DNA from 4 places in the Shewanella sp. ECSMB14102 genome. Region 2 is predicted to be linked to each of the others. Evidence: predicted binding sites of a transcription regulator. Region 2 holds the regulator's gene; each other region holds the start of a gene.
The links. The regulator sigma-54, encoded in region 2, starts transcription at its own class of promoters, with help from an activator protein. The targets are predictions, from matches to a motif close to GTTGGCACGNNNNTNGNNT.
Positions count from the first base shown of each region.

Region 1: RC73_RS09675 (TorF family putative porin) is a predicted target of sigma-54. The motif match lies at 1,738-1,756, and genes of this name have one in related genera.
Region 3: RC73_RS08335 (DUF3192 domain-containing protein) is a predicted target of sigma-54. The motif match lies at 3,859-3,877, and genes of this name have one in related genera.
Region 4: RC73_RS10225 (nitric-oxide reductase large subunit) is a predicted target of sigma-54. The motif match lies at 3,178-3,196, and genes of this name have one in related genera.

Region 1 is NZ_JWGX01000026.1:21,339-27,397, reverse strand. Features, by position in the region: gene RC73_RS09695 (hypothetical protein) at 1-91, shown strand, start outside; gene RC73_RS09690 (DUF4240 domain-containing protein) at 98-607, opposite strand; gene RC73_RS09685 (hypothetical protein) at 727-1,122, shown strand; gene RC73_RS09680 (HU family DNA-binding protein) at 1,296-1,568, shown strand; gene RC73_RS09675 (TorF family putative porin) at 1,835-2,527, shown strand; gene rimK (30S ribosomal protein S6--L-glutamate ligase) at 2,569-3,474, opposite strand; gene RC73_RS09665 (putative bifunctional diguanylate cyclase/phosphodiesterase) at 3,559-5,286, opposite strand; gene RC73_RS09660 (response regulator) at 5,299-5,730, opposite strand; gene RC73_RS09655 (CHASE domain-containing protein) at 5,727-6,059, opposite strand, start outside.
Region 2 is NZ_JWGX01000009.1:16,374-22,432, forward strand. Features, by position in the region: gene RC73_RS04270 (KpsF/GutQ family sugar-phosphate isomerase) at 1-289, shown strand, start outside; gene kdsC (3-deoxy-manno-octulosonate-8-phosphatase KdsC) at 289-840, shown strand; gene lptC (LPS export ABC transporter periplasmic protein LptC) at 837-1,397, shown strand; gene lptA (lipopolysaccharide transport periplasmic protein LptA) at 1,384-1,917, shown strand; gene lptB (LPS export ABC transporter ATP-binding protein) at 1,914-2,642, shown strand; gene RC73_RS04295 (RNA polymerase factor sigma-54) at 2,738-4,201, shown strand; gene hpf (ribosome hibernation promoting factor) at 4,233-4,520, shown strand; gene ptsN (PTS IIA-like nitrogen regulatory protein PtsN) at 4,523-4,966, shown strand; gene rapZ (RNase adapter RapZ) at 4,963-5,817, shown strand; gene RC73_RS04315 (HPr family phosphocarrier protein) at 5,804-6,059, shown strand, end outside.
Region 3 is NZ_JWGX01000022.1:43,333-49,391, reverse strand. Features, by position in the region: gene RC73_RS08355 (3-deoxy-7-phosphoheptulonate synthase) at 1-314, opposite strand, end outside; gene RC73_RS20740 (hypothetical protein) at 1,345-1,491, opposite strand; gene RC73_RS08350 (DUF962 domain-containing protein) at 1,883-2,188, opposite strand; gene RC73_RS08345 (GNAT family N-acetyltransferase) at 2,201-2,851, opposite strand; gene RC73_RS08340 (DUF2789 domain-containing protein) at 3,186-3,416, shown strand; gene RC73_RS08335 (DUF3192 domain-containing protein) at 3,433-3,798, opposite strand; gene RC73_RS08330 (hypothetical protein) at 3,965-4,303, shown strand; gene RC73_RS08325 (Zn-ribbon-containing protein) at 4,303-5,076, shown strand; gene syd (SecY-interacting protein) at 5,152-5,793, opposite strand; gene queF (NADPH-dependent 7-cyano-7-deazaguanine reductase QueF) at 5,853-6,059, shown strand, end outside.
Region 4 is NZ_JWGX01000027.1:46,985-53,043, reverse strand. Features, by position in the region: gene lpxL (LpxL/LpxP family Kdo(2)-lipid IV(A) lauroyl/palmitoleoyl acyltransferase) at 21-944, shown strand; gene RC73_RS10230 (potassium/proton antiporter) at 1,002-2,726, opposite strand; gene RC73_RS10225 (nitric-oxide reductase large subunit) at 3,241-5,514, shown strand; gene norR (nitric oxide reductase transcriptional regulator NorR) at 5,599-6,059, shown strand, end outside.

The sequences.
Region 1 (6,059 bases), on a different contig from region 2:
CGCAGAAGGGGCTCCTTGGGAGTGCGGCAGCTACTGCCGCTTTGACTCCCGCCGCCAGGGCTTTCAGTGCGAGCAGATGCGTAACGACTAAGTCTGCTTAGAAGGGGAAACGGGCGCTGAGCTTGGGGTACTGTTTACGCAGTGCCTTGGGCTGGTCGTTGAAACGCTTGCCCTTGGGCTGACTCAGCCCCGAAGGCACAAACGGTAACTCTTTGCCGGTACGGGTCTCGTATAGCTGGCCGGCCAGCAGATCTATCTCCTCAACAAAAGGATAGGCGTAACCATTCAATTGCGGCCAAACTTCCAGCTCTCCCAGCGAATCCGCTGCATTGCAGGCCGCCTGATAACGCTCCTTTCCCAGAGTCACCAGGAAGTTCCGGAACTCGGCGAAACCATAATCTGAATCAACTCCGGCAATGATGTAAGCTGCGCCCCAAAGATCCCAGCTGTAACTCAACCTGAGCAGCCTGGCAAAGTGCTTATCAAACTCTGCCAGCTCATCATCGCCCAGGCTTTGCAGTTTTTCGGTCAAACGCGCCTGGAGTTCCTGTTGTTCCTGATCGGGATAGTCGCGGCTGACCAGCTCCCAGAACTGCTCTTCTGTCATTGAGTGTTATCCTGCCAAAAATGTCGGCGCTCATTTTACCGGAAAATGCGATTAAAATCCGGCTGGACTCACCCCAGGGCTTTCCATAGACTTAGGCCCATTTCTCACAGGAGTCATTTATGTCCATTTCAAGACCAATACCATTGGTACTGCTTTGCATCCTCTATCTGGTACTGGCCGGGGTAGCACTGTGGCGCACCATCAGCACAGGTGCAGTAGATCTGTTTACCTTGGGAGTCATCCCAGTATTGGTAGGCATAATGTTACGTACAAGTTGGTCGCTGTGGGCACTGCGTATCTATCTCTTTATCCAGACTCTGGGACTACTGGCATTGGCCGCTACTGCATTGATGGCACTGCAGATAACGCCTGAAGATGTCAAACTTGAGCTGGCTGGACGCAATATCCCCTTGCTGCCGCTGGCGGCTGTGTTGTTGGCCTTGCTGGCATTCCAGTATTGGGTAGCTTTTTCCACCAACACAAAACGCTTCTTGCAACAGGAAAAATCTGACTAGATCGCACTGAATTTAAGGAAATCAGCGACCGGCTCACAATTTTGTATAATTTTGGTTAAAAAATAGCGAATAAAGCCCAAGAAGCCCGCTGAAAGGCCTTTTCAAGCCAAAAACCTTATGGCATGTTAGATGGGCAATAATAATTCAATCGACGGAAAGAAGAGACGCTCCAGATGAACAAAACTGAACTAATCGCAAAAATGGCAGAACATGCAAACCTGTCCAAGGCAGAAGCTGCCCGCGCCCTCAAGTCGTTCGAAGTAGCAGTGACTGATGCCATGAAAGAAGGATCTAAAATCTCCATCGTAGGCTTTGGTTCTTTCGAAACCTCAACCCGCGCGGCCCGCACAGGTCGTAATCCGCAAACCGGCAAAGAGATCCAGATCCCTGCAGCCACTATTCCCAAGTTTAAAGCCGGTAAGGCACTGCGTGACAGCGTCAACTAAACTGCTTTTCACGGATGAAAGCGCCTCATATTGAGGCGTTTTTTTATTGTCTGTAGTTCCCAACATTCCACTGCACAAAAAAAGGGCAAAACGCCCTAACTAAAGGCAACAATCTGTTAACTGAGTTTCAGAATAAAAGCTAACTTTCTGTATTTCATATTCATTTAAACTTGGCACAAGATTCGCTCATCCCACAAAGACAATAACGAGTGTCTGCGCCGGTCAAGCTTGCCCGGTTCCGGAACCCAACCATCGAGGGGATGAGAATGAAACACACCAAGTTTTCAATGTCAGTTATTGCAGGTCTGTTGTTGCTGGCCGGCGAAGTCCAGGCGACTGTATCAGGGAATATCGGCGTCGCCTCCAACTATCTGTGGCGCGGGGTTACCCAAACAAATGACTCTGTCGCCGTTCAAGGCGGTATAGACTACAGCCACGACTCTGGCTTTTACCTGGGCACCTGGGCCTCTAATGTCGACTTTGGTGATGACACCAGTTACGAGCTCGATTTTTACGGCGGTTACTCCGGCAGCATAGGCGAAGACTTTGGCTATGACATCGGCTATCTCTACTATGGTTATCCTGATGCCAAGGGTGATATCGACTTTGGCGAACTGGCGTTGACCCTCAGTTGGAAGTGGTTTGAGCTGGGTTATGCCAAGGTGGTCAATGCCGGTGATGATGTAGCCAAAGCGCCGCTGGATAACAAGGATTTGAGCTATATCCACGCGGGTTTCAGCTATCCCATCACGGAAACCGTGACGCTGACGGCACACTATGGTTATTCAGACGGCGATGTGGTGCAGAGCTGGTTCCAGGTTTCCGACTACGCCGACTACCATTTGGCCATCAGCAAGGACACAGGCATAGGCTCTGTCTCCTTTATGGTAGCCGATACGGATCTGCCGGACGACGATGCCAAGATAGTGCTCAGCTATGTCTATGAGTTCGAATTCTAAGGAAGGTGCGAACTCCTATATGGGGAAAGCCCGAGGCGCAATCAGGCGATGACAGTTCGATTGTGTTTACGGGCAGCAACCATTTTTTCGATATGCTCCACTATCGGCTCTGCCACCTTGATGCCTGTAGTCAGTTCTATGCCTTCAATACCCGGAGCCGAATTGACTTCAAGCACCAAAGCGCCGCGCTCAGAGCGAAGAATATCCACCCCGGCCACAGCCAGCCCCATCGCCTTGACTGCATCTATGGCGCTCTTGCGCTCCTGGGGGGTAATCTTGATTTTCTCGGCGCTGCCACCCAAATGCAGATTGGAGCGAAAATCTCCTTCCGGCCCCTGGCGTTTCATGGCCGCAACCACCTTGTCGCCCACCACGAAGCAGCGGATATCACTGCCGTTGGCTTCTTTGATATATTCCTGTACCAGAATGTTGGCCTTAAGCCCCAGAAAGGCTTCAATAACGCTCTCGGCGGCCTTCTTGGTTTCGGCCAGCACCACGCCTATTCCTTGGGTGCCTTCCAAAAGTTTAATCACCAGCGGCGCACCACCCACCATGGCGATAAGATCCGGAATATCGTCCGGCTTGCTGGCAAAGCCGGTGACCGGCATACCTACCCCTTTGCGAGAGAGCAACTGCAGTGCCCGCAGCTTATCCCTTGAGCGGGCAATGGAGATAGAATCATTGGCGGCGTACACCCCCATCATCTCGAACTGGCGCACCAGGGCACAGCCATAAAAAGTCACACTGGCATGGATCCTCGGGATAATGGCATCAAAACCGCTGAGTTCTTCACCTTCAAGATGAATACTGGGTTGCACCGAGTTGATGTTCATATAACAGTTGAGTGGATTGATCACCAAGGCCTGATGACCGCGTCCCTCACAGGCTTCCACCAGCCTGCGGGTAGAATAAAGCTCGGGAAATTGAGAGAGGATACCGATTTTCATGTTTGGAAGACCCGGTAAAGAGAGTTATGGCCCAGCAAAAAGAGCAGGCATCTTTGACCATACTTTGCCAATAGGCAAGCAAAATCAAACATTCCCCTCGGCCAGCAAAGGTAAAATATGCTGCACTTCAAAATCCGTGGGCCGAATCGGCCGACAGTAAAGATATCCCTGCAGCAGATTGCAGCCTCGTTCACGACAAAACTGCGCCTGCGCCTCTGTCTCTATACCCTCAGCCACAGACACCACGTTAAAACCGTTGGCAAAATTAATCAAGGCAGACAACAGACGTTTACCACGTTCATCCTGCTCGACCGAAGCCACAAAACTCTTGTCGATTTTAAGTACATTGATAGGAAAATATTTGATGTGCTCGAGAGATGAAAAGCCGGTGCCAAAGTCATCCAAAGACAACACTACCCCCAAGGCAGCAATCCGCTCCAACACCTTGGCCAGCTCCAGCGGTTCTTCAATCAGGGCATTTTCGGTGAGTTCCAGCTCCAGTTGCGACGCCGGCAACCCGGTTTGCTGCAATACCCTGACTATGGTCTGATACAGGGTTTCGCGAATAATCTGCGACGGTGACAGGTTTACCGCCACTGATAACCGCTTGCCTACAGGAGCCAACATCGTCAGCCACTCAACGGTTTGCGCGCATGCCTGTACCAACACCCACTCACCTATCTCATCCACCAGGCCTATCTCTTCTGCTATAGGCAGAAAACTGTCAGGCGACAGCAGACCATCCTCAGGATGTTGCCAGCGCAGCAGCGCCTCCACTCCCAAAAGCTCGCCGGAAATTGCATCGAATTTCCCCTGATAAAAGACCCTGAATTCATCCCGCTCCAGCGCAGTTCTCAGCCCCATTTCGATACGGTTACGAAACCTCACCTCCCTGGCCAACTCTTCAGAATAAAACTGGATCTGATTGCGGCCAATTTTTTTGGCGCGATACATGGCTATATCGGCACACTTGAGCAGCTCAGAACTATCACAGACAGAATCACTGTACACTGCAATGCCAATGCTGGCGCCGATCAGCACCTCATGCTCTCCAAGCGGGAAAGGCTCTTCAAAGGCCTGCTGTAGCCTATTGGCCACCGCCATCGGAAAGTAACGATTCTCGGACTCTGTCACCAACACCACAAATTCATCGCCGCCTAGACGGGCAATCAGATCTCCTTCCCTGAGCGCCGCGCTTAGACGGTTGGCCACTTCCACCAATAGGATATCCCCCACCTGGTGCCCTAAGGTGTCGTTGATACCTTTGAAATCATCCAGATCCAAGAGGATCACCGCCAGCATGTCCTGATGGCGCTTGACCTGACTCAAGGTACGATTGAGGCAGAGTTCAAAACCGTAGCGATTGACCAGCTTGGTCAGGGAATCATGTTCAGCCAGCTCTTTGAGCTTCTCGTGGCTTTGGCGCAGTGCCAACGCCATCGAGGCCCGCTGTTTGGCATTGCGGATTGCACGGGTCAAGCGGCTGGTATTCACTTCATCCTTGAGCAGAAAATCCTGCGCCCCAAGTTCGATACAGCGCTGTGCCAGCTTATCGTCTTCATAACGGGAAATCATCACTACCGCGGTCTGCTCTCCGGCAGATTCATTGAGACGGCTCAATACTTCCAGACCATTAGCATCGGGCAACATATAGTCGAGCAGTATGCCATCGAAATGTTGTTGGCAGGCGAACTCCAAGCCACTCTGGGCACAGTTGGCCTCCATCACCTTGAACGCCAGTGACGATTGTTCCAGGGCGCGGATGATAGCGGCTCTGTCTATCTCATCATCATCGATCAACAGCAGATTCATGCTTTCCATCCCTCAGGCTTCCGGCAATTCGACAATACGCCAATAACTTTCCAGCATATTGAAAATATTATAAAAACCATCACTTATTTCATGCTTGACCATATAACCTGCCACATGATGCTTATAAGCCTCGACCTTGTCTTCATCGGCACTTGAAGTAGTCAGCACAAAAACCACAGAGAGAGACAGCACAGGGTCGTTGCGGATATGGCCGAGAAACTCCAAGCCATTCATCCTTGGCATATTGAGATCCAACAAGATCAGATAGGGGTGGTGCACCCGGCCATCATTCAGCATCTCCAAGGCCTCCAAACCATCTTTGGCTCTGACCAAGGGATTCAGTAGCCTAAGCTGCCGCATTGCTCGTTGTACCGCCATGTAATCGACATCATCGTCGTCAACCAACAGAATAGTGACTTCCTTATATCCGGCAGTTTGGCTCATGACTCCTCCTTGAAGTGGACCGGCCAAGTGAAATAAAAGCTGCAACCGCGCCCTTCCGATTTCACCCAGATCTTGCCGCCCATGTTTTCCACCGACTTTTTCACCAAAGAGAGCCCCAGACCACTGCCTTCAACTTCACCTCTTGGTTTAAGTGTTTGGAATATGGCGAAAATTTTATGATGAAACTTGACCGCTATCCCAGGGCCGTCATCCATAACACAAAAACAATAGTAGTCTCCCTGACGCTCGCTGCTGACGCTGAGTACCCCCTCTTCTTTATCGTGATGTTTGATGGCGTTGCTGAACAGGTTTCTAAATACCAACTCCAG
Region 2 (6,059 bases):
GAAGGGTCTGGGTATGACCTCAGTGGTCAATCAGCAGAAGCAGCTGGTGGGTATTTTCACCGATGGTGATTTGAGACGTGTCATCGACGCCGGAGTCAACCTGCGTACCACCAAAATAAGCGATGTCATGACCCGGGATTGCATCACCAGTGGTGACAATATCCTCGCGGCGCAGGCGCTCAAGGTGATGGACGAAAACGACATTAACGGCCTTATCGTCATCAATGGCGCCAATGAGCCGATTGGAGCACTCAATATGCTGGATATGGTCAAGGCGGGGGTTATCTGATGAGTCATCAAGGTTTTTACGGACCCATAAGCGAAGACAACTGGCAAAGAGCCGCCAAAATCAAGCTGCTTATTTGTGATGTCGACGGTGTCTTCTCCGATGGCCGTATCTATATGAGCAACAGCGGCGAAGAGCTGAAGGCCTTTCACACCCGCGATGGCTATGGAGTGCGCTCGCTGCTGTCCTGCGGCATTCAGGTGGCGGTGATCACCGGCCGCAAGTCCCAGATAGTCGAAAACCGCATGACGGCCCTGGGGGTAGACAAGATTTATCAAGGCATAGACAACAAGCTTGAGCCCTATGAGGCGCTGCTTAAACATTATGACCTCAAGCCTGAACAAGTGGCCTATATAGGTGACGACATTGTCGACCTGCCGGTGATGAAGCAAGTTGGACTGGCGGTTTGCGTGGCCGATGGCCATCCTTGGGTAAGGCAGCACTGCCACATGATCACCCAGATTACCGGCGGCCATGGTGCGCTGCGGGAGCTGGCGGATCTTATCCTGCTCAGTCAGGACAAATTTGAAAATGCCCACGGAATGAGTATATGAATAGGGTCACTCTGGCCATTATTTTGTTTTTCTCCACTGCACTAATCCTTTACTGGCAGGTGCAGAACAAGCGCAACGCCCAACAGAGCGAGGCGCCGGTGGATGTGGTGCGGCCGGACTTTGTCGCCGATGACCTGCGCTCAGTCAACTTTGACGAGCAGGGCAATGTCGCCAGCAGGGTCGCGGCGGCACACATGGAACACTATGAAGCCAATGAGAAGACCTTCTTCAACCAACCGGTTTATCTGGTCTATCCGGACAAGGGCGAAGCGCAGTGGCGCCTGTCTGCCAACGAGGGCAGGCTCAATCGCAAGAGTAACCGAGTGGTACTTGAAAATAATGTTATCATCGACGCCATTAGCCCCAATGAACCGATCCAGAGCCTGAAAACCAGTTATGTGGAGCTGGATCTGGACACCATGATCATGACCTCAGATCGCGAGATCCTGATCGAAGGCAGAGACTTTAATATCAAGGGATCCGGCCTGTATGCCGATCTCAACGCTCAGCAAGTAAAGCTGACCAGTCAGGTGAAAGGAACCTATGAAACCAAGTAAGCTTTTTATCGGTGCCCTCTTGTGCATCACAAGCCTGTCGGCGGTGGCCATTGAAGAAGATCTGCTGCAAAAAGTCGAGATCAGCGCCGCCAATCAGTTTGCCGATATCAAAAACAAGCGCGTGGTATACGGCGGGCCTGTCACAGTCACCCAGGGCAGTTTGAAGCTGCTGGCCGATGAACTCACGGCTTACACTGAGGACAAGAGTGGCGAGCGGATCCTGGTGGCCAAGGGCTCACCTGCCACCTATACCCAGAAGCTGGAAGATGGCCGTCAGGCCAGTGCCAAGGCCAAAGAGATCCACTACAACATAGACAGCCGCATCATGACCTTGATAGGTCAAGCCAAAGTGGAACAGGACGGCAGCGAAGTAACCGCCGAGAAGATAGTCTACGACATCAACAAGCAGCAGCTGGAAGCGGAAAGCAGCGGCAAAGGCCAAGATAGGGTAACCACTGTTATCCAGCCGGAAAACTATCAGGATCTCAATAAGAAAGAACAGCAGCAGGAGCCGCAATGACCAGCACCCTGACGGCACAAAACCTGGCAAAGAGTTACAAGAAGCGCAACGTAGTCAAAGATGTCAGCCTATCGGTCAATACCGGCCAGATCGTGGGGCTGCTGGGCCCCAACGGGGCGGGCAAGACGACTACCTTCTATATGGTGGTTGGCCTGGTGCAGAGTGACAAGGGCCGTATTTTCATTGACGACGACGAGCTGACCTTGGATCCCATGCACCTGCGTGCCCGTAAAGGCATAGGCTATCTGCCACAGGAAGCCAGTATTTTCCGCAAGCTGTCGGTACATGACAACATCATGGCCGTACTGCAAACCCGCAAAGAGCTCAACAGCGACGAGCGCGAGGAACAACTCGAACAGTTGCTGGAAGAATTCCACATTACCCACATACGTGACAGCCTGGGGATGTCCCTCTCCGGCGGTGAACGCCGCCGGGTGGAAATCGCCCGGGCATTGGCCGCCAATCCACAGTTCATTCTGCTGGATGAGCCGTTCGCCGGTGTGGATCCCATCTCAGTTATCGATATCAAGAAAATCATCGAACAGCTTAAGTCCCGCGGTTTGGGGGTGCTGATCACAGACCACAATGTTCGCGAAACGCTCGACGTTTGTGAGCGAGCCTACATTGTCAGCCATGGGCAGTTGATTGCCGAGGGCACACCCGCTGAAATCTTGGACAACCAGCAAGTGCGTGCTGTGTACTTAGGCGAACAATTCAGGCTATAGTTAGGATCATGTCATCCGGCGGCAATTCCGGGTATTATAGTTTGTTATTATTGAATTTTTTCCTTGAAAAATAACGAGTAGGGATTAGCGGTATAATGAAAGCGTCACTCCAGCTCAAATTGGGTCAACAGTTGACCATGACACCTCAGTTGCAGCAGGCAATTCGCCTGCTGCAACTGTCGTCCCTTGAGCTGCAGCAGGAAATCCAGGAAGCCTTGGAAGCCAACCCTCTGTTGGAGATGGCCGAGGACAACCAGGATGACGCTATCGACGACAACCACAAGGAAAACGACGCCGGCGAATTGAGCGTCAAGCAGGAAGATGGTTCCACGGTAGAAACCTCAGAGGCATTGAACAATGAGTCTATGCCGGATGAATTGCCTATGGATACCACCTGGGATGAAGTCTTTACCGCCGCCAGCGCCTCAGGGCCGGCTATGGGCCGTGAAGATGACATGCCCTTCCAGGGTGAAACCAGCGAAGGTCTCTATGAACACCTAGAATGGCAAAAGAACCTGACCCCGTTTTCCGATACCGACGACGCCATTGCCACCGCCATCATAGATGCCATCGACGAGCAGGGCTATCTAACCCAGAGCACTGAGGAGATCCTCGAAGCCATGGGCAACCCTGAGATTGAGCTCGATGAAGTCGAGGCGGTACTCAAGCGGATCCAGCACTTCGATCCCATCGGCATCGCCTCCAGAGATCTGCGCGAATGCCTGCTGATCCAATTGCAACAGTTTAACGCCGACACCCCGCATCTGGCCGACGCCCGCTTGTTGATTGACGAACATCTGGATCTCATCGCTACCCGCGACTTTCGCACCCTAATGCGTAAGACCAAGCTCAAGGAAGATCAACTGCGTGACGCCATCAACCTTATTCAGAGCCTCAATCCCCGCCCCGGTTTGCTGGTGCAGCCGATGGACGAGGAATATGTGATCCCGGATGTCAGCGTCTGGAAGAAGAACGGGCGCTGGGTGGTGGAGCTCAATCCGGACTGTATGCCCAAACTCGGGATCAACCAACAGTATGCTGCCATGGCCCGTAGCGCCCGCAGCCAATCAGACAGCCAGTTTATTCGTGGTCATCTTCAGGAAGCCAAATGGTTTATCAAGAGCCTGGAGAGCCGCAACGACACCCTGCTCAAGGTGGCCAACTGCATAGTGCAGTTCCAGCAGGGATTTTTTGAATATGGTGAAGAGGCCATGAAACCCATGGTACTCAACGATATTGCCGAGGCGGTCGAGATGCATGAATCGACCATCTCCAGGGTCACCACTCAAAAGTATATGCATACCCCAAGGGGAATATTTGAATTGAAGTACTTCTTCTCCAGCCATGTCGGTACCGAAGATGGCGGAGAATGCTCTTCCACGGCGATCAGGGCTTTTATCAAGAAGCTCGTGGCAGCGGAAAACCAGAAGAAACCTTTGAGCGACAGCAAGATGGCACAACTTCTGGCAGAACAGGGAATCAACGTTGCAAGACGCACCATAGCCAAGTATCGCGAGGCTATGATGATACCACCGTCGAACCAGCGTAAGAGTTTATAAATCCACAGTTGGAAATTGGAGGAATCTTTCTATGCAAATCAACCTGACAGGACATCATATCGAGATCACCGACTCACTGCGTGACTATGTGGAAAGTAAGTTTTCGAAACTTGAACGCCATTTCGAACAGATCAATAATGTGCACGTTGTGCTCAATGTACAAAAACTGCAACAGATTGCCGAAGCCAAGATCAACCTCACAGGCGGCGAAGTCTATGCAACTTCTGAACATGCCGACATGTATGCCGCCATCGACGTTCTGATTGATAAATTGGATCGTCAGGTCATTAAACACAAAGAAAAGCTGACAAAACACTAACGATGGAACTGAGTACCATCCTGCGGCCGGAGTGCACTACCTGTGCCACTCCGGGCAGTAAGAAAAAGGTACTGGAGCTAATTAGCGATCTCGCCAGCGCCCAGTACCCCACCCTTTCCTCTCAAGCGATTTTTGAAAGCCTTTTGGCCCGCGAAAAGATGGGGAGCACAGGTATAGGTAATGGTATTGCGATTCCGCATGGCCGGCTGCCTGATATCACAGAGCCGATTGCCGTGCTGGTCAAATGCGAAGAGCCTATCGCCTTCGATGCCATAGACAACCAACCGGTGGACATACTGTTCGCCCTTCTGGTTCCCGCAGATCAATGCCAACAACATCTGAGTACCCTGTCTGCCATGGCTGAAAAGCTCAGCGACAAAGCAATACTCAAGCAGTTGCGTAAATCCCGCGATGAAACAGAACTCTATCAGGTGATCACAGGATGAAACTCGCTATAGTCTCAGGCCGCTCCGGTTCCGGAAAATCCGTTGCCCTCAGGGTACTCGAAGACCTGGGTTACTACTGTGTGGATAATCTGCCCCTGCCCATGATAGGCAGCCTGCTGGAAAACCTCCGAGGCAGCAATGATCTGGTCGCCATCAGCATAGATGTGCGCAACATGCCGGATCAGGAAAAAGTGCTGGAAAAACAGTTGGCGGCACTGCCGGAAAACACCCAACTGACCAGCTTCTTCCTCAACGCTTCCGATAAAGTACTCCTTAAACGCTACAGCGAAACCCGCAGATTACACCCCCTATCCAAGAGCACTGTCTCGCTGCAAGATGCCATCAAGCACGAAGGTAAGTTGCTGGAGCCTATGTCGAAACTGGTGGATCACTACATAGATACCTCGGCACTGAATATCTATGAACTCAGTGACAAAGTGCGAGAAATTCTGCTGGGCAGCGTCGACAAAGAGTTGGTGATCAACTTCGAATCGTTCGGCTTCAAGCACGGCATGCCCCAGGAAGCCGACTTCATGTTTGATGTGCGCTTTCTGCCCAACCCTCACTGGGAACCGGCGCTCAGGCCGCTGACTGGGCTGGATGAGCCGGTACAGGAATTCCTTATCCGTCAGCCACTGGTGAACAAATTTATCTGGCAGATAGAGAATCTGCTGGAAACCTGGCTACCGCACCTTGAACGCAACAACCGCAGCTATCTCACCATAGCCATAGGCTGCACCGGCGGCCAGCATAGATCTGTCTATGTCGCCGACCAGCTGGCCAAGCGTTTTGGCAACAGCAAACACAAGGTACAGGCCCGCCACAGAGAGCTGGGCAATGGCAAAGGTTGAACGGGAAGTCACCATAGTCAACAAGCTGGGCCTGCATGCCCGCGCCGCCACTAAGCTGGCGGTGCTGGCCAGCGAGTTCGAAGCCGATATCACTCTGATCCAGGGCGAGAAAAAGGCCTCGGCCGCCAGCGTGCTTGGGCTCTTGATGCTGGAAACCGGTCAAGGCAAAACCATACGCCTTATTGCCGAAGGCCCGGATGCCGAACCCGCAATGGATGCCATCTGCGCTCTGATAAACGCCC
Region 3 (6,059 bases), on a different contig from region 2:
CAGCCCACAGTCGTTCGGGGCTTTTCAAAATAGACCCGCATCAGGATAAAAAACTGATCCTTGAGCTCGTCATGGAGCTTTTTCAGTTTCAGGGCATATTCCTTGGCCGACTCAATATCGTGAATAGAGCAAGGGCCGGTAACGACCAACACCCGGTTGTCACGCTTGTGAACTATGTCAGAAACCGTCTTGCGAGCGCTGAGAATATAGCGATAGCCGTGATCAGAAAGTGGCAACTGCTGCTTGAGTTCTTCGGGAGTGATGAGGACTTGTTCGGCACTGATGTGCACATTCTCTATGTTACTGGACTGCATTCTGATCACCTGAAATTATTTTGTGCGGCATACCTGAACGCATCACTGTAGCGGTACACCATTACGGCATTACACTATGCCGAGACTGAAGCGGGAGATCAAGGGCGAAATCGGAAAAATTTTCATCTTTATTGCAAAGGAAACAGCAAACGGTTTCAGTTTGTGTTCTGTCTAGGTTTAAATGCCAAGCCTGGCTCACTTGTGGTAACCAACAAAATCGCCAAATCATCAAGCCATGAGGATGACAAAAAGTAAAAATCCACCTTGCTTGGAGGTTTCTTTATCCTGTGTTTGTTGTACCTTCTCGCCAAAGAGAGGCCAGATAAACAAATGCTATTCTCACAAAGCAGAGAAGTCATCGCTCTATCCAGGTTTCAAACAGTACAAAAGACAGTGTAAATGGCATGTCACTCAGCGGAAAGAACAGCAGGTAAGTGTCTGGATTATTGGTGACAATTCAATGCTGAACTTTAATCCACTTACTTCAGCCATTGCAGGTACATCTATTCGATTCCAGTTCGTCAGATCCGTGAGCTATTTTCCATATTACTCCTTTCCCACCTCAAGATGCGCTCCCTCGCCGTACAGCCAATGGCGTCCATGACCGGGCTTAAAGAGGGCTTACAATGGCATCCTACCAACACCAACTGAACTGAACTGAAACGAGTTGGTCACTACAGCCTGACGCACAAAGAAAAGGCGCGTCCTAAGACGCGCCCTATTTACTGCTGTCAGCCATCCCGCTGAGTTGTGCTCCCTGCACCTTCCATGCGTATGAATTTCTTCCTGTGGACACCTTGTCTCAGTGATGACAGCTTCCAAGCCATCTTTTCATCCCTGCTTACAACCATCCTGGTGTCTGCTCAATTCCCTTGAGCCTCCTTGTGGCCTCCTGGCACTCATCTTCCATGTTTGCCCATCCACGAGCGGTGTCGTCCATGAGTTGGGTTTTCCCTTAACCCAAAGGCTGGCATCCCTGAGCCTGTCCTCTACTTCATCCTGAACACTTTCCTTAGCAGACCTTCCTGTCTCAAATGGCCTTTCCTGGCGCGGCAATTTCCTTATTACCGGAAAAAATCTCCTGTGGATCCATCCTGGTGTCTGCTTTCCCTGCGAGCCGTTTCCTTGGCTTTAACTTCCCTGCAATGGTTTCAAGACGTCCTGTCTTGATTGTCATCCATGATTAAAATCCATTTATCAGGCTTCCTTGCAGCTCATCCTTGAATAGGCCTTTCCAAAACGTATCATCCTGACACTTGCCCTTCCTTGGCTGCCACCTTAAACTCCTTGGCGTTGCTTTCCTTGCTGCTCCCTCTTCCTTGGAAGCTCTGTCAAAGCATCCTGCCCTGACCACAACTTAAGTGTACCCAAAGACCCCTATTTGAGATGGTCGATTTTAGAACAGGCTGGGAACAACAAATATTCAGCAGTCACTAATATAAGTCTAATCTCTTGTTTATTAAAAATATTTAATTATTCACCAGTAAGAACAGCCAATAAGGCTTATGTTTATCGCACAGCTTTGTGAGACATGTCTCACATTAGGACTGGTAAATAACCAAAAACACTCAGAAACGACGTTTGCCACTGACAAACTGGGCCAACATGACCCAGTCAGCCATCAAGCTATAGACTGGGTATTGAAAGGTCGCCGGCTTATTGTGTTCAAAACCAAAGTGACCAATCCAAGCAAAGCCATAACCCACCACAGGCAGAGCCAAGAGCCATACAAATTGTCCACTAAGCAAGCTGAATAACAGAAAAAGCAATACCAGGGTCGAACCTAAATAATGCAAACCTCGGCATACGGGATCGGAATGCTGCGACAGGTAGAAAGGATAAAACTCAGCAAAACTCTTGTACTTTTGCTCCATGCTTAACTCCTGTTATTGGTAGACGTCATCATCAGTGTGACTGTGGTAAAAGAGCAACTCTCCTGTTAACAACCCTATATTGAGCTCAACCACAGGTACAAAGCCTTGCTCTCGAAACAGATGAGAATGACCATCCTCGGTCACAAAGACCCCAACTCCTTCCAGCTCCGGCTGCTCATCACACCAACCCAATACCGCCTGGACGAGCAACTTGCCATACCCCTTGTGTTGCTCGGTTAACGCTACTGCGATAAATTGAATAACGCCGTACTCTGTCGCCGGCAGGTGCTCCAGAATTGAATTTTCCTTCTGCATCAACTTCTGCGTCGCCTGCCAGCCCGTCCCCAGCAGCATTTTCAAACGCCAATGCCAATAGCGCCCTTCGCCTTGGGGAAGTGATGAGGTAACCACGCAGGCAACCCCAATCAAGCGCTCAGCGTCGAACAAACCAATAAGGGGCTGCTCCTGTTGCCAAAGTTCATTGAGCTCTTCACGAATTGCGGCCCTGAGCTTTTGTTCATATTCGGCGGCATTGGCAGCCGGCAAGGTCTGCAGAAAAAACGCATCATCGTGATAGGCGTTATAAAGAATTGATGCGGCCAAGCGTAAATCTTCTGCCGTCAGGTAAACGGCACGCAGGGAATCAGAAGTCTGAGTTTCCATTTGTTGTTGTCCTTGTCAGCCAAAAGGGCACTTTCCAATTTAACAATATTGGATCAGAGTACAACATCTTGCTTACCAACTATCACCACAGTTTCTGCCGGCAGCGTATCTATTCAAATTATAGATGGGATTAACTAAGCTCTTGACCTACAACCTTGCATCCAAGCCTTTAGGCGCTCCTGGTGCACAAGCGCCCCCTCCTCAATTTAAAGAAATGGATCTGCTGTTCAATTGATATAAGCTAAGGAAGCAATAATACTTACTTTTTTTATGAAGGCTTGTTCGCCCATCACTCATCACTTGGCAATATGCCGGGATTTCAGGAGGTCAGAATATGGATACCACCCACACAGACTTGGCCCATTTGTTTGAGCAATTGGGACTCCCCAGCGGCAGCAAGGCGATAGAAGGCTTTATCGACGCACATTCTATCCCCGAGGGAGTCAAACTGGTGGATGCACCATTCTGGAATGATGCACAACGCACTTTTTTAACAGAGGCTCTGGCCGAGGACGCCCAATGGTCAGATACCATAGATCATTTGGACGCCCAGCTCAGGCGTTGATTGAAATGAGTTTGAATTACAGCTGCGCGTAAGCCTTATCGCCCCAGCCTATCAGCTGTTGATCGCGAAACACCAAGGGGGTGCACTCATCCTTGGTGGTCTTACCATCACTGTGTCTGTGGCGGGTACGATAAAAGAGCACCTGTACTTGCTGATCATTGGAGAGAAAGGCTTCATTAAAGTCGGCCTGCCCCATGAGCTGCTGCACCTGTTGCTGATCCATCCCCAGGTTCAACTTGGCCAGTTGTTGCTGATTTTGCTGTTGTTGTAATTGCCAGGATTCCCTTTCATCCCAGTTGGCTTCGTGATCACCGACATTGACCACACAAGCACTAAGCCCTAAGCTTGCAATCCCCACTAGTGGCAGTAATAACTTATTCATTGTCACTCCTTGTTATATTTATCAAATGTTGACTTTTGTTAAGCAAATGCAGCAAACGCAATGCAACATGTGGGCCAATAAATAATTTAATAAATATCAAAAAGATAAAAACAAACGCCAGCTGCACTATGTAGCTATTGGCGAAAATGTGAGGTTTTTTACCAAGATGTCCACTCCACTGGAACAGGTCATGGCCGCAGCTGCGGCAGTAGCCCAAAGCGGCCATACTCCCTCTCTGGCATTGATTAAGGCAAGACTCGGCAATAAGTTACCAATGCCCGTGCTGGTTGAAGGACTGCTGCGCTTCAAGTCCCTGCCTGAGAGTGAACGGGAAAAAATGTCTCAAAGCCAACCTCAACAGGATGAAACTGCACCACAGCAAGCAGTGCCCACAGTAGAAGTTCTTCAGCAGGAAATCAGCTGGCTACGCCAGGAACAACAACAACTGAAACAAGAATTCGCGGACTTGCAACAAAGGCTCGCCAAGCTTGAGGAGCAGCAATAATGTTTGTCTGCGAACTCAGGTTTGAATGCTTTGCCAACACCACGATCAGCGCCGCAGAAAAAGCCATCAACACCCTGCTTGAAGCCTGGCGAGCCAATGGTCAGGTATTGGGGAGGGAATTTGCGGTGGCCTTTAGAGACGGGGAGTTCAGAGTCAGGCTGCTGCTGCCGGAAGAAACCAGTCTGGCCAACAGGCATAACAGTCCCTGGGCCAAACAGGCGTTGCAACAGTTAACCGAGGCCAAATTGCTGGCCCCCAAGGAAAAGCTCATAGGTCAGGATATCAATTCCGAGGTCAGCACCCTGGAGCCCCCAAGTTGGCAGCTGCTTTATACCAGCTATGTGCATATGTGCTCGCCACTGCGCAGCGGCGATAACTTGCTACCCATTCCCCTCTACCGTATTCCCGCGACCTTCAACGGCGATCACAAGCGGGTGATCCGTTGGCAAACCGAGTGGCAAGCCTGTGATGAACTGCAGATGGCCGCAGCAACCAAGGCCGAATTTGCCGCCCTTGAGGAGCTTTCCTGCCCGGACAGCGATCTGTTTCGCCGCGGCTGGGATTTGCGTGGCCGTATCGAATATTTGACCAAAATTCCTACCTATTACTACCTTTACCGGGTCGGGGGAGAGAGTAAACAAGCCGAATTAACTCGTCCCTGCCCCCGCTGCGGCAACCCGGATTGGCGCCAACCCAGCCCGTTACTGGATCTATTTCATTTCCGCTGTGACAACTGCCGGATAGTCTCCAACCTCTCCTGGGATCATCAATAAACTGGGACAATCAATAGCCTAGGATCATCAATAGCAGTGATCATCAATCAATAGTGACTGTGGCAACCCCGACTGTCAGCGGCGGGAAAACAGGTGTTGCCACATAAGCTTCATTCGCGCCCAGAGACCGGGATGGTCGACATCCGCCATGGCCGGCTCCACTGGCTCGACCGCCGGCGCCACTCTGGGGCGCAGCATAACAAGAAACTCTTCCAGGCTGTCTGCCAGCTTCTTTGAGGGAAGCTCACCCGGGACCTCACGCCAGACAGCACCGGTTTCATTATCCACGCAGATCATCTCATCACCTTGCCCCAATAGACCGATAAACCAGGTCGGTGGCTGTTTGAGCTTGCGTTTCATCATCAAATGCCCAATCAGATTCTGCTGCAGAAACTCAAAATCATCCTGACTCCAGGGCTGCAATAGTTCCCCTTCGCCGAAATCGGCTTCAAACAACAGATGCGCGGCAAAAAACTGCCCATAAAACTCGTCGATATCGGCATGCAGCGGCAACTCCAGCGCATGACTGACATTGGCAAAACTGCCTGGCTGTTCACGGCGAATAGTCTGCCACAGTAGTGGATCTTCGCCATCCTCCTGCAGCAAGCAGGGCGAGGCTTCTCCCCTGGCATAATATCTGGGGCCTTCCCCCAGACTCGACTGGTAACTTTGATGATAACGGCTGAGAAATTGCTCCAACGCCTGGGCACAAGACACTTATCGCACTTCCAAATTCAGGTATAATGGTAACCTATTTTGACACGGAAACCCGCTTGATGACACAGAATCACGACCCTTACCGGAACGCTGAAGCCTTATCTGGCCTGACACTGGGTCAGCAGACAGATTATCAAGAGCATTACGCCCCAGAGCTGTTGCAGGGAGTGCCCCGCAAACTCAACCGTGATGCAATCAACCTGAGTGCACCTCTGCCGTTTCAGGGGGCCGATATCTGGACCGGCTATGAGCTCTCCTGGCTCAAT
Region 4 (6,059 bases), on a different contig from region 2:
CAGTAAACGGGTTTATCGTTTTGGTAGAGAAAGCGCAATTTTCCACTCACTTGTATCATCCTAAATTCTGGTTGCTGTGGCTTGCTGTCGGTCTGGCCAGGCTGACTCTCCTGCTGCCACTTAAATGGCAAATGAAGCTTGGCAGCACCTTCGGCCTTGTGGCAATGAAGCTGGCCGGAAGCCGGGTCAACACCGCCAGACGCAACCTGGAGCTGTGTTTTCCACAAATGAGTAACGCGGAGCGGGAAAACCTGCTTAAGCGTAACTTTCAAGAAACCGGCAAGGCCATTTTCGACACTATCAACGCCTGGTGGTGGAACAACGACAAGGTGCAAAAGCACATGCAGATAAAGGGCCAGGAGCATGTAGAGCAGACACTGGCTGCCGGTCAAGGGGTTATTCTGTTTGCGGTTCACTGCTTGCCGCTGGAAATGGGCGCAAGAATATTCGGCCAATTTCAGCCCGGGGTTGGTGTGTATCGCCCCCATAACAATCCTGTAATGGAATACCTGCAGGTAAAGGGGCGTTTGCGTTCAAACAAGGCGCTGGTTCCCAAGCGGGATCTTAGGCAGATGGTGCGTTGCCTGCGTAACCCTGATGTCATCTGGTATACAGCAGATCAGGACTTTGGCCGCTCCAGTGCCGTCTTTATCCCCTTCTTCGCCGTTCCCGATGCCGCCACCATTACCGGCGGTACCACCTTGGCCAAGCTGGGTAAAGCCAAGGTGCTGCCTTTCTTTGTCGAGCGCAACGCCGACGATACGGGTTACAACATAGAGATCCAAGCGCCACTGGATAACTTTCCCGGCGAAAATGAGGTGGAAGACGCCAAACGCGGCAACGTCATTGTCGAGCAGCTGATCAGCCGTAACCCGGCGCAGTACATGTGGCTGCACCGCAGGTTCAAGACCCGCCCCAATGAGAGCACGCCCTCGCTCTATTAAGAAAATAACCGTAAAAATGCCGACTTAGGGTCGGCATTTCTTCGTTCTTCGCTTTTTTCAGTCTTCAGAGGGCAATCTCAAACCAACCCGGCTGACAGTCCCTTCCTGCACCTCGGCGACTATCCAGTCCAGCCCTTGCCAGAGGAATTGATCCCCCACTACAGGGTGACTGCCGAGTTGTTGCTGCAGTAAGTCGGCAACCCGCATCTGCTCATATTCGGGTTCCAGCTGCATGCCGTAAATAGGTGCCATATCGGCCAGCATCACATCCACTGAAATAAAGAAGTCACCAAAGAAGCGGGGCGCCTCGCGTTTTTCTGGCGCCTCACTGAACAGCTGACTCAAAGGTTCCAAATCGTCCTCTTGCCCCAGCACACAAAGAATGTCATCGGCCATCAGCCTGGTACTCCCCGAAGGGTGCAACAGTTCGTTATTGCGAAATACGGCGGCAATCCGGGTTCCCGCCGGCATGGCAAGGCGCCTTAGAGGTTCACCGATACACCATTTGTTTTCGCTGAGGCGATAGACAAATATCTCCCATTCACTGGTGGGATAAATTTCCACCCCTGCGCGGGATATGGGTGCCGGTTTGGGGGGCAACTCCACCTTGGCCAGCTGCGCCGCCTTGGACAAGGTACTGCCCTGCAGCAGCAAGGAAACCATCACCACGAAGAAGGCCAGGTTGAAGTAAAGCTGCGCCTGTGGCAGCCCCGCCATCATGGGAAATACCGCCAAAATAATGGGTACGGCGCCGCGCAGCCCAACCCAGGAGATAAACCATCTGTCTCTGTCATGGAAGCTGCGAAACGGTAGCAAACTAAGCCAAACCGCAATCGGCCGCGCCAGAAAGATCATCCCAAAGGCCAGTGCCAAACCCGGTAAGGCGATATCTTTCAGATCCGATGGCGTCAGCAAGAGTCCCAGTACCAGGAACATGCCTATCTGACTGAGCCAGGTCATACCATCGAGGACGTTGAGAATCGAGTGTTTGCCACGGGTCGCCTTGTTACCGAGAAACAGACCCACCAGGTAAATAGACAGAATACCACTGCCTCCCAGGGCATTGGAGATAGCGAAGATCATCATTGCGCCACTCAGCACCAAAATGGAGTAGAGTCCTTCGGGCAATTGATTGCGATTGATAACCTGCCAGAGCAGCCAACCGCCGCCGACACCGAGGATCCCGCCCAGGCCAAACTGTTTGATAAAGCTCAGAGCCAGATAGCTGCCCGAGAGTTCATCGCCACTGCTGCCGAGAATAGCAATCAGCGTCACGGTCAAAAACACGGCCATGGGGTCATTACAACCGGATTCTATTTCCAGTGTCGAACCGACACGCTCGTTCACGTTTTTGCCTTTGAGCAGGCTAAATACCGCCGCGGCATCGGTCGAACCAACAATGGCCCCCACCAACATGCCCTGAAGTAAGCTGAGATCAAACAGCCAGGCAGCCAATAAACCTGTCAGCGTGGTGGTTAACGCCACCCCAAAAGTGGCCAAGGACAAGGCCGGCCACAATGCCACCCTGAAACTGGCAACCCGGGTACGCATGCCACCATCGAGCAGAATAACAGCCAGCGCCAGGTTACTGACCAAATAAGCCACTGAATAGTCATTGAATACTATGCCGCCTGGGCCATCTTCACCGGCAAAGATACCCACCGCAAGAAATACCACCAAAATAGGAATACCGAGTCGCGACGACACCGGGCTGAGCAATACACTGACTGCGACAAGCAAGGCCCCGACAAGGAAAAAGCTGTTGATGATATCTGCGTTCAAATGACCCTCCAGTTGAAAATGCGGGGAAGCTAATAAAAGAGAAACCTGACTCTAATGAGACTCCGGAAAACACGTGGGTTACAAACGGAATTATATCATTAATTAGGGTTATTTTTCAGTAGAAACAGTTGACTTATTTTCGCTTTCAGCGAAAAAGACCAGCAAAAGAAGCCGTGTAACCCCTTAAAAAATAGAAAATTTACCAATAAAACATCAAATATGAAGCCAAAGAAACATAAACTCAAATTAATGAAAAAAACTTAATTTTTTCAATCAACTAAAGAATTTGAAATCCAAGAATCCTCATCAATATATCAGTGATGGCTTCAGGGCAAACATTCAGTGTCATAATGACACTTTGTAATGTTAAAAAGACATTCAAAATACAATCAAAATGACACAATCAAAAACACACAAAAAAGTAAGACACTGATTAAAAACAAGAATAAAACTTGGCACATTAGCTGCTCTATGAAGGAAAACCTATCAAATAGACTTTGTCAGAGGGATGCCAATGAGCAGACAAAAATTCACCCTGATCGCACTGTTACTTGTGTTGGTCGCTTCTTTCACTGTACTTCTCAGTATCGGCAGTGAAATCTATCGGGAAAAACCACCGATTGCCGATGTCTATAGCGACAGCCAGGGCCAAGTGGTTTTCAGCGGCAAGGACATAGAACAAGGGCAGCTGGTTTGGCGCTCCATGGGCGGGCATCAGTTGGGCTCCGTCTGGGGCCATGGCGCCTATGTGGCTCCGGATTGGACTGCAGACTGGCTGCACCGTGAGGCCGAAGCCTGGCTGGATATTCGCGCCAAGGAGACATACAACAAGCCTTTCAATAGCCTGGACAAGAGTACTCAGGCCGCATTGGAGCAAGCTTTAAGGGACGATTTGCGCCATAACACTGTCACTACAGATGAGAGAGGTCACACCCGGGTGGTGCTTTCCGACACCCGTATCGCTGCCATGGCGCAAGTGAGTCAGCACTATCAATCTTTGTTTGGTGACGATCCCGCGCTGAATGAGCTGCGAGAAGCCTATGCGATGAAAACCAATACCATAGGATCTGCCGATCGCCGTCAGCAGCTCAATGCCTTCCTGTTTTGGGGCGCTTGGGCCGCGGTGACCGAGCGCCCGGATGCCAATTACAGCTACACCAACAATTGGCCCTACGATCCGCAACTGGGCAACACACCGACCTCAGACAATATCGTCTGGTCGATTCTGAGCATAGTGACTCTGCTGGCCGGTATCGGTGCCCTGGTTTGGTATCATGCCGCCGGCAAACATGAAGCGCTGCCGGCTCCCGCCACTGAAGATCCACTGTTCAGACACAAACCCACCCCTTCACAAAAGGCCACGGGTAAATACTTCATTACCGCTATCGGCCTATTTCTGCTGCAAATACTGCTAGGTGGCGTCACGGCGCACTATGCGGTTGAGGGCCAGGAGTTTTACGGTATTCCCTTGAGTGAGATCCTGCCCTATTCAGTGACCCGCACCTGGCATACTCAACTGGCTGTATTCTGGATAGCGACGGCCTGGCTCGGTACCGGGCTCTATATCGCGCCGGCGCTTTCCGGCCACGAGCCAAAATATCAACGCTTCGGTGTCAACCTATTGTGGGTCGCTCTTCTGGTAGTGGTGCTGGGCTCCATGGCCGGTGAATGGCTGGGGGTACAACAATATTTCTCGCTGGACAACAACTTCCTCTTCGGTCACCAGGGATATGAATACATAGATCTCGGCCGGGTTTGGCAATTGCTGCTGTTAGCCGGATTGATGATCTGGCTGGCGCTGGTGAGCCGCGCCATGTTGCCCGCCCTGAAACAGGAATCTGAGCTAAAGCCTGTGCTCTGGGTACTCTACGCCTCCTGTGTCGCCATCGGCCTCTTCTATGGTGCCGGGCTGTTTATGGGTAAACACACTAACCTTGCCATCGCCGAATACTGGCGTTGGTGGGTAGTACATCTGTGGGTTGAAGGCTTCTTTGAAACCTTTGCCACCTCGGTTATCGCCCTGATGTTTGTGCGTCTTGGCCTTATCCGTGCCCGCAGTGCCAATGGTGCGGTACTCTTCTCTACCCTGATCTTCCTGACCGGGGGCCTGATAGGCACACTGCATCACCTCTATTTCACCGGCACCCCCACTTCGGTCATCGCCTGGGGCGCTATCTTCTCGGCGTTGGAAGTGGTGCCTCTGGCCCTTATCGGTTTTGAAGCGGTGGAAAGCTATCGCCTGCGCCGGGCCGCTCCCTGGATGCAACGCTATCACTGGGCCATCATGTTCTTTGTTGCCACCGCTTTCTGGAATCTGGTGGGCGCCGGTGTACTGGGCTTCCTGATCAATCCACCGATTGCCCTCTATTACATTCAAGGGCTGAATACCACGGCCACCCACGCCCACGGCGCCTTTATGGGAGTCTACGGCATGTTGGGGATAGGCCTGATGTTGTTCTGCCTGTCAGGACTTGCCGGTAAACTGCGCTGGGAAGACAAGTGGCTCAAGGGAGCATTCTGGAGCCTGAATCTGGGGCTGGCCGCCATGCTGTTCCTGTCATTGCTGCCGGTGGGCATAGTGCAGTTCTTTGCCGTTCTGGATCATGGCTACTGGTTTGCCCGCTCGGCAGAGGTGATCCACAGCCCGCTGGTCGAACGCCTGGTATGGATGCGGATGTTCGGTGATATCATCTTCTCCGTCGGTGGTTTATTGCTGGGCGCCTTCCTGCTGGGATTGTTACGACAGGCAGTCAAGGCCAAACGCTTGGCCATTGCTACCAGTCACTAGCCACTCACACTGCAAACAATGTCAAAATGACATTCCACTGTCCCTGGGGTAGACTCACCCCAGGGATTTTATTCAGGTCAGCTTATGCCACTCAGCCATTCCGATCTCACCCGTATCGCGCTGGATATCACCTCAGGTTTGCCAAACAGCGACAGATTCAGCCGTCTGCTGGCAACGGTACGGGACAATCTCCATTGTGATGCCGCCGCTCTACTGCGGTTTCAGGGCAATCGCTTTATCCCACTGGCAATCGATGGCCTCAGGGCCGATGTACTCGGTCGCAGCTTCAACATCACAGAGCACCCGAGACTGGAAGCCATCGCCCGCGCCGGCGATCTGGTGCGCTTTCCGGCAGACAGCCAATTGCCGGATCCCTACGATGGCCTGATAGCCGCCCATACAGATAAGCTCAAGGTGCATGCCTGTATCGGCCTGCCGCTGCTGGACAAGGAACAACTGATAGGCGCCTTGACCATAGATGGTCTGGACCCTTGCCAGTTCGACGATTTCAGCGATGAAGAGCTGCGAAGCCTGAGCGCCATCGC